Regions from separate parts of the Mycobacterium cajalii genome, predicted to be linked through region 3. Evidence: predicted binding sites of a transcription regulator. Region 3 holds the regulator's gene; each other region holds the start of a gene.
The links. Region 3 encodes LexA, which represses DNA repair genes until DNA is damaged. Its sites were predicted from a motif close to CGAACANNTGTTCG; they were not measured.

Region 1: the regulator LexA is predicted to act here: its motif matches at 1,907-1,920, upstream of cofD (2-phospho-L-lactate transferase).
Region 2: the regulator LexA is predicted to act here: its motif matches at 1,844-1,857, upstream of ruvC (crossover junction endodeoxyribonuclease RuvC).

What each region holds. Positions count from the first base shown of each region.
Region 1 is NZ_CM141436.1:1,304,274-1,307,537, reverse strand. Features, by position in the region: gene ACJ512_RS06260 (phosphomannomutase/phosphoglucomutase) at 1-266, opposite strand, end outside; gene ACJ512_RS06255 (DUF3499 domain-containing protein) at 366-818, opposite strand; gene ACJ512_RS06250 (metallopeptidase family protein) at 1,005-1,427, shown strand; gene ACJ512_RS06245 (WhiB family transcriptional regulator) at 1,461-1,805, opposite strand; gene cofD (2-phospho-L-lactate transferase) at 2,173-3,165, shown strand; gene ACJ512_RS06235 (coenzyme F420-0:L-glutamate ligase) at 3,162-3,264, shown strand, end outside.
Region 2 is NZ_CM141436.1:2,265,625-2,268,888, forward strand. Features, by position in the region: gene ACJ512_RS10980 (YebC/PmpR family DNA-binding transcriptional regulator) at 1-413, shown strand, start outside; gene ACJ512_RS10985 (hemerythrin domain-containing protein) at 453-848, shown strand; partial or broken gene ACJ512_RS10990 (spermine/spermidine synthase domain-containing protein) at 855-1,197, opposite strand; partial or broken gene ACJ512_RS10995 (DUF4178 domain-containing protein) at 1,206-1,724, opposite strand; gene ruvC (crossover junction endodeoxyribonuclease RuvC) at 1,875-2,429, shown strand; gene ruvA (Holliday junction branch migration protein RuvA) at 2,426-3,022, shown strand; gene ruvB (Holliday junction branch migration DNA helicase RuvB) at 3,019-3,264, shown strand, end outside.
Region 3 is NZ_CM141436.1:2,090,452-2,093,715, forward strand. Features, by position in the region: gene ACJ512_RS10065 (LGFP repeat-containing protein) at 1-1,547, shown strand, start outside; gene lexA (transcriptional repressor LexA) at 1,566-2,240, opposite strand; gene ACJ512_RS10075 (LysM peptidoglycan-binding domain-containing protein) at 2,531-3,025, shown strand; gene nrdR (transcriptional regulator NrdR) at 3,136-3,264, shown strand, end outside.

The DNA.
Region 1 (3,264 bases), 790 kb from region 3:
TAGAGCTGGTCGGTGGACGCCAGACCGATGCGCACCACGTCCAGGCCCTGCCCGGTGACGCCGGCGGCGAACGCGGCCGCCAGCGTCGGTGAGCTCTCCCGCATGTCGTGGCCGATCGCGACCTGGCGCGCGCCCTCGGCGCGCATCAGCCCGGCGAACGCGGCACCCAACTCGGCGACCAGCGACTCGTCGAGCTCCTCACCGACCAGCCCACGCACGTCGTACGCCTTGACGACACGGTGGACGGCCGCGGCGGGCCGAGACATGCGGGGCCTCCTGACGCCATGGATCGCTTCGACTCTTGGCCGCCAGCCTATAACCTCCGGCGGGCACGGGCAGCCACGGTCGGTCGGCGCCGAAGCCGCCTAGTCCGTCGGATCGGGCAGCACGCGCAGGTGGCCGCGGCGGCGCCCGGACCGGTGCTCGGGGGGCGCGAGCACGCCGCCGCTCGGTGCGGTGGCGTGGGCGGCGGCGTGCTGAACCTGAGGCTCGGAGGATCCGCTCTGCCGGAAACCGGGCAGGCCGGGCAGCGGCGTCTCGCCGGGCCCGACCTCACGCACCGCGTCGGCCAACGCCACCAGGTCGTCGTCTTCGGGATGCGTGGGATGGGTGGGCAGCGGGCCGGCGTGGCGCACGAGATCCCACCCGCGGGGCGCCGTGATCCGGCCGGCGTGGCCGACGCACAGGTCCCACGAATGCGGCTCCCGCGCGGTCGCGAGTGGACCCACAACGGCCGTCGAATCCGAGTAGACGAACGTCAGAGTCGCCACGGCGTAGTGCGGACACCCGGGCCGGCAACAGCGACGGGGAACGTTCACGCCGAAAGGTTATCGTGGACAAACCCCGCCGAAGCGCCGGACACGCGCAATCGCTCGGCGCCCGATGTCCAACCGTTACCATCGTGCCCGATGAGTGATTCCCGCGGCGGCTGGCGCGGCTTCGGCCGCAGCGATCGGCAGGGGGGCCGGCCCGGCTCGCCCCGGGTGTCCCGGCGGGGCCGGGACATGCGCGGTCCGCTGCTGCCGCCGACGGTGCCGGGGTGGCGCAGCCGGGCGGAGCGGTTCGACATGGCGGTCCTGGAAGCCTACGAACCCATCGAGCGGCGCTGGCAGGACCGGCTGGGCGACCTGGACGTCGCGGTCGACGAAATTCCCCGCATCGCGGCCAAGGACCCCGACAGCGTGCAGTGGCCGCCCGAGGTCGTCGCCGACGGGCCGATCGCGCTGGCCCGCCTGATCCCGGCGGGCGTCGACGTCCGCGGCAACGCCACGCGGGCACGAATTGTGTTGTTCCGCAAGCCAATCGAGCGACGGGCAAAGGACACCGTCGAACTCGCCGAGTTGCTGCACGAAATCCTGGTGGCGCAGGTGGCCATCTACCTCGACGTCGAGCCCTCGGTCATCGACCCGACGATCGATGACGACTGACGCCAATTGCGGTGTCGCGTCGGGGGTGTCGCGTCAGATGATGCCGCGCTTGAGGCGGCGCCGCTCCCGCTCGGAGAGCCCGCCCCAGATGCCGAAGCGCTCGTCGTGCGCCAGGGCGTAGTCGAGGCACTCGCTGCGCACCTCGCAGCCCAGGCAGATCTTCTTGGCCTCGCGGGTGGAGCCGCCCTTCTCGGGGAAGAACGCCTCGGGGTCGGTCTGGGCGCACAGGGCCCGGTCCTGCCACTGGTCCGGGGTCGGCAGAGGCTCGGGGTCGGGTTCGGGTTCGAATGCGACCGGCGCATCGGGAACCACGGTCAGATGCGGCCGGGCGAGCACCACCGGGGCTGAGCCGAACGTGGTGTGCGGTGTGCCTGCCATGACGCCCCGAAGGTGTTCGTAGGACATGCGTTTCCGCCTCCTCAGGCTGATTGGAAGAGTAGGGGTTCCCACTGTTCTGATGTACAGACAATTCGAACATTCGAACAAGTGATCGAATCTCGGTCTGCGACACCGGAAACGGCCGGCCAACCGGGAAATGACACTGTTGTGATTAGACACGGGTTGATGTGCCCGGTCAAGCGTTAGACGGCGTTTCCATATCATCTCGTGACCAAATTTCGGCGTTTCTGTTGTTTTGGCCCCCCGGCGTGTCGATCACAACTGTCACAACCGTTTCCGGTCCCGCTTCCCGGCCCGCCTCATGGGCCCGCCGCCGGACCGTGACCGGCCGGTACTGTCGTGCCCTGTGAAGGTCACCGTTCTGGTCGGCGGGGTCGGCGGCGCCCGCTTCCTGCTGGGGGTCCAGCAGTTGCTCGGGCTGGGCCGGTTCCGCGCGCCGGGGCAACCGCCCGACGACCACGAACTGACCGCCGTCGTCAACATCGGCGACGACGCCTGGATCCACGGGGTGCGCGTGTGCCCGGATCTGGACACCTGCATGTACACCTTAGGCGGTGGGGTGGACCCGGAGCGCGGGTGGGGGCACCGCGACGAAACCTGGCACGCCAAAGACGAATTGGCGCGGTACGGAGTGCAGCCGGACTGGTTCATGCTGGGCGACCGCGACCTGGGCACCCATCTGGTGCGCACCCAGATGCTGGGCGCCGGCTACCCGCTGACGCAGATCACCGCGGCGCTGTGCGACCGCTGGCAACCGGGCGCCCGGCTGCTGCCGGCCAGCGACGACCGGTGCGAGACCTACGTGGTGATCACCGACCCGGCCGACGACAGCCGGCGCGCGGTCCACTTCCAGGAGTGGTGGGTGCGCTACCGCGCCCAGGTGCCGACCCACAGCTTCGCGTTCGTCGGCGCCGAAAAAGCCAGCGCCACAACCGAAGCCGTAGCGGCCATCGCCGAGGCGGACGTCATCCTGCTGGCACCGTCCAACCCGGTGGTCAGCGTCGGCGCCATCCTGGCGGTCCCCGGCATCCGGGGGGCGCTGCGGGCCGCCACCGCCCCGGTCGTCGGCTACTCGCCGATCATCGGCGGAAAGCCGTTGCGCGGCATGGCCGATGCCTGCCTGTCCGTGATCGGGGTCGAGTCCACCGCCGAGGCGGTGGGCCGCCACTACGGGGCGCGCGCCGGCACCGGCATCCTGGACTGCTGGCTGGTGCACGACGGCGACGGGGCGCTCATCGAGGGGGTCGCGGTGCGTTCGGTGCCGCTGGTGATGACCGACCCGCAGGCCACGGCCGCCATGGTCGCCGCCGGGCTGGACCTCGCGGGCGTGCGCGCGTGAGCGGGCCGGGCGTCGGCGAGCACGGCACCGCGGCCGCGGTCGAGATCCTGCCGGTGCGCGGGCTCCCCGAGTTCCGCCCGGGTGACGACCTGGCCGCGG
Region 2 (3,264 bases), 180 kb from region 3:
TGCGGGTGGCGATGACGCGCAACGGCGGCACCATGGCCGACCCCGGGTCGGTGGCCTACCTGTTCGCCCGCAAGGGCGTGATCACCCTGGAGAAGAACGGCCTGACCGAGGACGACGTGCTGGCGGCCGTGCTCGAGGCGGGCGCCGAGGACGTCACCGACCTCGGCGACAGCTTCGAGATCCTCACCGAGCCGACCGACCTGGTTGCCGTGCGGACCGCGCTGCAGGACGCCGGCATCGACTACGACTCCGCCGACGCGGGGTTCCAGCCGTCGGTGACCGTGCCGCTGGACGCCGAGGGCGCCCGCAAGGTGATGAAACTCGTCGACGCGCTCGAGGACAGCGACGACGTGCAGGACGTCTGGACCAACGCAGACATCTCCGACGAGGTCCTGGCCCAGATCGAGGAGTGACCCGCGTTTGGCGTTGCTGGCCGGGGGAAGTTAGTCGGCGTGCCCGACATGCTTGTTGAACCGCCCAGCGAAGTCGTCAAGTTCCTCAAGGCTCAGCACGATCTGATCAAGGACATGTTCGACGAGGTGCTGCACGCGTCGAAACCCTCGGTGCGCGAGACGGCGTTCCGGGACCTGCGCCAGTTGCTGGCCGTCCACGAAACCGCCGAGGAGATGATCGTTCATCCCCGCGCCCGGCTCGAGGTCGACGGCGGCGACGCGATCGTCGACGCGCGGCTGCGCGAAGAGCACGACGCCAAGGAGCAACTGGCGAAGATCGAAAGCCTCGACGTCGCCTCCAAGGAATTCATCGACGAGCTCAACTTCGCGCTGGGCCCGTTCGCGTCGCGGCTCGACCGGGCCCGCGACGTCATCTTCCGGGCGCTGGGCTCGTAGTTCTGCTCAGTCGTATCCGCGGCGCATGTCCTCGACGATGCGCGGATTCTCCAGCGTCGAGGGCGGCAGGGCCCGGGGGCCCACATCGCCGGCGAACACGGTGGCGGCAGCGAGCACGCGCTGGTTGAGGAAGCGCAGCGGCCGCGTCGCCGCGGCGGGCCGGCGCGAAACCCCAGCCGCCGAAGGTCGGCACGTGCACCTGGTAGGGCGTGACGGCGTAGCCGGCCGCCCCGATCGTCGAAACGGTGCGCCAGAACGCCGTCGTCGTGGAGAACGGGCTGCCCGCCTGCGCCACCATCAGCCCGCCCGGGGTCAGCGCCCGCGCGGCCAGCCCGTAGAACTCCGCGGAGCGCGCTCCTAGGGCGACGACGGCGGGGGCGCGGGATAGACGGTGAGTTCGCCGGGCAGCACGGGTTTGCCCGTCGAGACCTCCCACGGCATGTCCGGCGCCCAGCGCTCGAAGGACGGCAGCGCGGTCTCGTCGGCGTCGGCGCAGTCGACGAACTCCATCTCGCCGCCCGCCGGCAGGCCCGTGGTGCCCTCGGTGGTGTAGGACGCGTGCCCGCGCTCGGACTCGTGGAACAGCACGCCGTCGACCGCCTTCCAGCAAATGTTCCCACCCGACGAACGGATCTCGTGGATCGTCACCGACCCGCGGACCACGTAGTCGACGCCGCCGTGGCTGACGATCGCGCCCGGGCCGAGCTGCCGCGGGCCGAGCTGCCGCGGGCCGAACTGCGGCATCGCGTCGGCGGCCAGGGGGTCCTGGCGACCGGCCGGCTCGGCCGCCTTGCGGGGCCGCCGCAAAGCCACGACCAGCACCACCAGCGACGCGACGAACAGCACGGCCGCGACCACGAACAGCAGCGATCCCACCCGCACCCTCCGGGCTAGAGCAAACGTGCCGCTTCAAGGCAGCAGCATTTCGCTCGACGAGAACCGGGGCCGGCGCCGCGTGTCCTGCCCGCCGGTGTCGGCGCCGCCCGCTAGGGTATCGAACAGCTGTTCTACAGGCGGGAGCGGGCAATGCGGGTGATGGGCGTGGACCCCGGGCTGACCCGATGCGGGCTGTCGGTCGTCGAGAGCGGGCGCGGCCGCCGGGTCGTCGCGCTGGACGTCGACGTGGTGCGCACCCCCGCGCAGACGCCGGTGCCCGAACGGTTGCTGGCCATCAGCGACGCCGTCGAGCACTGGCTGGACACCCACCTCCCCGACGTGGTAGCCATCGAGCGGGTGTTCTCTCAGCACAACGTCTCCACGGTGATGGGCACCGCGCAGGCCGGCGGTGTCGTCGCGCTGGCGGCCGCCAAGCGCGGCATCGACGTCCACTTCCACACGCCCAGCGAGGTCAAGGCCGCGGTCACCGGAAACGGGTCCGCCGACAAGGAGCAGGTCACCGCGATGGTCACCAGAATCCTTGCGCTGCAGGCCAAACCGACGCCCGCCGACGCCGCCGACGCGCTGGCCCTGGCGATCTGCCACTGCTGGCGGGCGCCGATGATCGCCCGGATGGCCGCGGCCCAGGAGAAGGCCGCCGAGCAGCGCCGGGCGTTCGCCGCGAAGATCAAGGCGGCGCGGTGATCGCCTCGGTCCGCGGAGAGGTGCTCGACGTGGCCCTGGACCACGTCGTCATCGAGGCCGCCGGTGTGGGATACAAGCTGATGGCCACCCCGTCCACGCTGGCGACGCTGCGCCGCGGCGGCGAGGCCCGGCTGGTCACCGCGATGATCGTGCGCGAGGACTCGATGACGCTGTACGGGTTCGCCGACGCCGACGCCCGCGACCTGTTCCTGACGCTGCTGGGGGTCTCCGGGGTCGGGCCCAAGATCGCCCTGGCCACCCTCGCGGTCTACGACGCGCCCGCGCTGCGCCAGGCGCTGCGCGACGGCGACGTCACCGCCCTGACCCGGGTGCCGGGGATCGGCAAACGCGGGGCCGAGCGGATGGTGCTCGAGCTGCGCGACAAGGTCGGTGCCGGCGCGGCGGGCACGGCGGCCGGCGCCGCGCCCACCGGGCACGCGGTGCGCGGTCCCGTCGTGGAGGCCCTGGTCGGCCTGGGCTTCGCCGCCAAGCAGGCCGAGGAGGCCACCGACAAGGTGCTGGCCGGGGACGCGGACGCGACGACGTCGGGCGCCCTGCGGGCCGCGCTGTCGCTGCTGGGGAAGTCGCGGTGAGCGGCGACGCCTCGGGGGACTCCGAGGACTACGCCGACCGCGAGCTGTCACCGTCGCTGACCGTCGGCGAGGGCGACGTCGACGTCAGCCTGCGGCCCCGCTCGCTGCGGGAGTTCATCGGCCAGCCGCGGGTGCGCGAACAGCTGCAGCTGGTCATCGAGGGGGCCAAGAACCGCGGCGGCACCCCCGACCACATCCTGCTGTCCGGCCCGCCGGGCCTGGGCAAGACGTCGCTGGCCATG
Region 3 (3,264 bases):
GGCGCGCGGCCGGGGGAGCCAACGGCAAGCTGGGCGCCAAGCAAGGCGGGCAGTACCCCATCGGCGGTGACGGGATCGCCCAGAACTTCGCCGGCGGGAAGGTGTACTTCAGCCCGGCGACCGGTGCGAACGCCGTCGACAGCGACATCCTGGCCAAGTACGAGTCCCTGGGCGGCCCCGTGGGCAGCGACCTGGGGTTCCCCGTCGCCAACGAGTCCGACGGCGGCATACCGTCGAGCCGGATCTGCACCTTCTCCGCGGCCGACAAGCCGGTGATCTTCTGGACGGCCGAGCACGGCGCGTTCGTGGTGCGCGGAGCCATGAAGGCCGCCTGGGACAAGCTGCGCGGTGCCGGCGGGAAGCTGGGCGCCCCGGTGGGCGACCAGGCCGTGGACGGCGACGTGGTCTCGCAGAAATTCGCCGGCGGCACCATCTCGTGGAACCGCGCGAAGAACACGTTCACCACCGACCCCTCGAACCTGGCGCCCCTGCTGGGCGGCCTGCAGATATCGGGCCAGAACCAGCCGAGTGCGGTGGCCATGCCACCCCACACCAAGAAGCCGGTCTGGCAGCAACGGTGGTGGCTGCTGGGCGGCGCCGCGGCGCTGGTGCTTCTCGCGTCGCTGGTGCTGGTGGGCGTCCGCCTGCGCCGCGGTCGCGCCGGTCGCGACACCGCCGCCGGTGCCGCCGAGCAAGACGGGGGCGCCGGATACGGCCCTGCCGACGGACTCTGGGGCCACGACGGCGAGGCGGCCACCGAGCACTTCGGGCGCGATGACCTGCACCCCTCCGAGGAGCACGCGGCGGACGCCGAGCCCGAGCGCCAGGTCAGCTGGGGGCGCGGGACCGGGGCCGCGCTCGCGGGCGAGGAGGTTGCGCATCGCGGGCACTACGGCGGCGAGGCGTCGCCCGGCCCGGGGGAGGATGCGGACGAGTTCCAGAGCGTGTTCCACGGCGGGGAGGAAAATCCCGACGCGGTGGACACCGACTCCATCCCCGTCGTCATCGAAGCCGACTTGTCGGAAGCCGGGTATCCGGAGTTCGACGAGGAAGAGGGCTATCTCGACGTGCCGGAGGCCGGTTACGCCGAGTTCGCCGTGGAGCAAGTCCCTGAGGACGAAGGCGCCGAGCAAGGCGGATACCCGGAGCCGGCGGACGAATACCGCGAGGCGGCGGAGCCCGGCGGGCCGGGCGGCGGCCATGCCGAAGCCGCGTTCGACGGGTCGGCTGCCGACATCGCCGGCGTCGAGGCCGTCTCGCCCGTGGCCGAGGCGCGAACCGGGCGGCACGCGGCCGTGGACACCGACGAGACCTCGCCGTTGGCCACGCACGCTGCCAGCGCGGGCCCGAGCGCGCCGGGGCGCCCGACGATTCACCTACCGTTGGACGATCCCTATCAGATGCCCGACGGGTATCCGATCAAGGCGAGCGCCCGCTTCGGCCTGTACTACACCCCCGACAGCGCCCTCTACCAGGACACGCTCGCCGAAATCTGGATGTCCAGCGAACAGGTCGCGCAGGCCAACGGGTTCATCAAGGCCGACTAGGCCCGCCGCTGGGTACGGTCAGACCTTGCGGATCACGGTGACGACCTTGCCCAGCACGGTCGCGTCATTGCCCGGAATGGGATCGAACGCCGGGTTGTGGGGCATCAGCCACACCTGACCCCCGGCGCGCTTGAACGTCTTGACCGTGGCCTCGCCGTCGATCATCGCGGCGACGATGTCGCCGTTCTCGGCGACGTGCTGCTGCCGCACGACCACCCAGTCGCCGTCGCAGATCGCCGCCTCGACCATCGAGTCGCCGACGACCTTGAGCAAAAACAGCGTCCCCTCGCCGACCAGTTCGCGGGGCAGCGGGAAGACGTCTTCGACGGCCTCCTCGGCGAGGATGGGTCCGCCTGCCGCGATCCGCCCGAGGACAGGGACGAAGGTGGGTTCGGGCAGCGCGTCCGAGCCGGCCACCTCGGTGGTGGGCGCCGCGGGCACGGCCTCGTCGGCCCGGCGGACATCGACGGCGCGCGGACGGTTCGGGTCGCGGCGCAGGTAACCCTTGCGCTCCAGGGTGCGCAATTGGTGGGCGACCGAGGAGGTCGACGTCAGGCCGACGGCGTCGCCGATCTCCCGGATGCTCGGGGGATAGCCGCGGTTGGTGACCGACGCGCGGATGACATTCAGGATCGTGCGCTGCCGCTCGGTCAGCGATGCATCGCCGGCAGAGGTGTCGTTGCTGTCGCTCATGGCAATGAATGTAACCGCCCGGGATCCGATAATCAAACATGTGTTCGACTGGCGTGTCTACCGTCGAGAGCGGCCGAATAACAAAGGTGTAACTCCGCGGCCGATCGGGTATTTGAGCGGCATGTCCCAGGTGATCGATGACCGCGGCGCCGTTCGTCCGCAAGGCGTTGTCGGTGGGTCGGTCTAGCGTTTGGCTCGTGCGACACGCTTCGCTCAAATGTTCGGACATCGAACACGCGAGCGATAGTGTCGAACACACGAGCGAGGATCAGTTGACCGGAGGAACGCAGATGACCATCATTCACACAGTCTCGCCGCGGGTCGGCAGCGTTCGGCGCCCGATCAACGGGCCTGTCCTGGAGCCTCGCCGCGGGCGGGCCCGGACACCCGGGTCGCGCCGACCGGCCCCGTACGGGCCGGCGGGCGCCCCGCTGCGCTACCACGGCACCGGCGTCGCGATGTCCGTCGCGCCCCACCGCAGGCGTTCGGTCACGTGGGCGAAGACGGCGGCCCTGGCCGTGGGCGCCGGGCTGATCACCCTGTGGCTCGGGCTCATCGCCGACGTCGGGCAGGCGATCAACGGCGGCTCCCCGGCTTCGGCGGCGCCCGTGCCCGACAGGCTGGCCGTCGTGCGGGTCGAACCGGGGGAATCGCTGCAGGATGTCGCGCACCGCGTCGCGCCCGATGCGCCGGTTCGCCAGGTGGCCGAGCGCATCCGCGCACTCAACGAGCTGAACTCCCCGACGCTCGCGGCGGGTCAGCCCCTGATCGCGCCGGTGGGCTGACCCCGGCGCCACATGGCGCCGGAACCGCCGCCACGGCCGCCGCGCCGGCAGCGCGCACGGGTACGCTCGGAGTGTCCTGCGAGGTCCGTGAGCGCGGCGAAGGAGCGGTCATGCACTGTCCGTTCTGCCGTCACCCGGACTCCCGGGTGATCGATTCGCGGGAAACCGACGAGGGCCAGGCCATTCGCCGCCGCCGGTCCTGTCCCGAGTGCGGACGGCGCTTCACCACGGTCGAGACC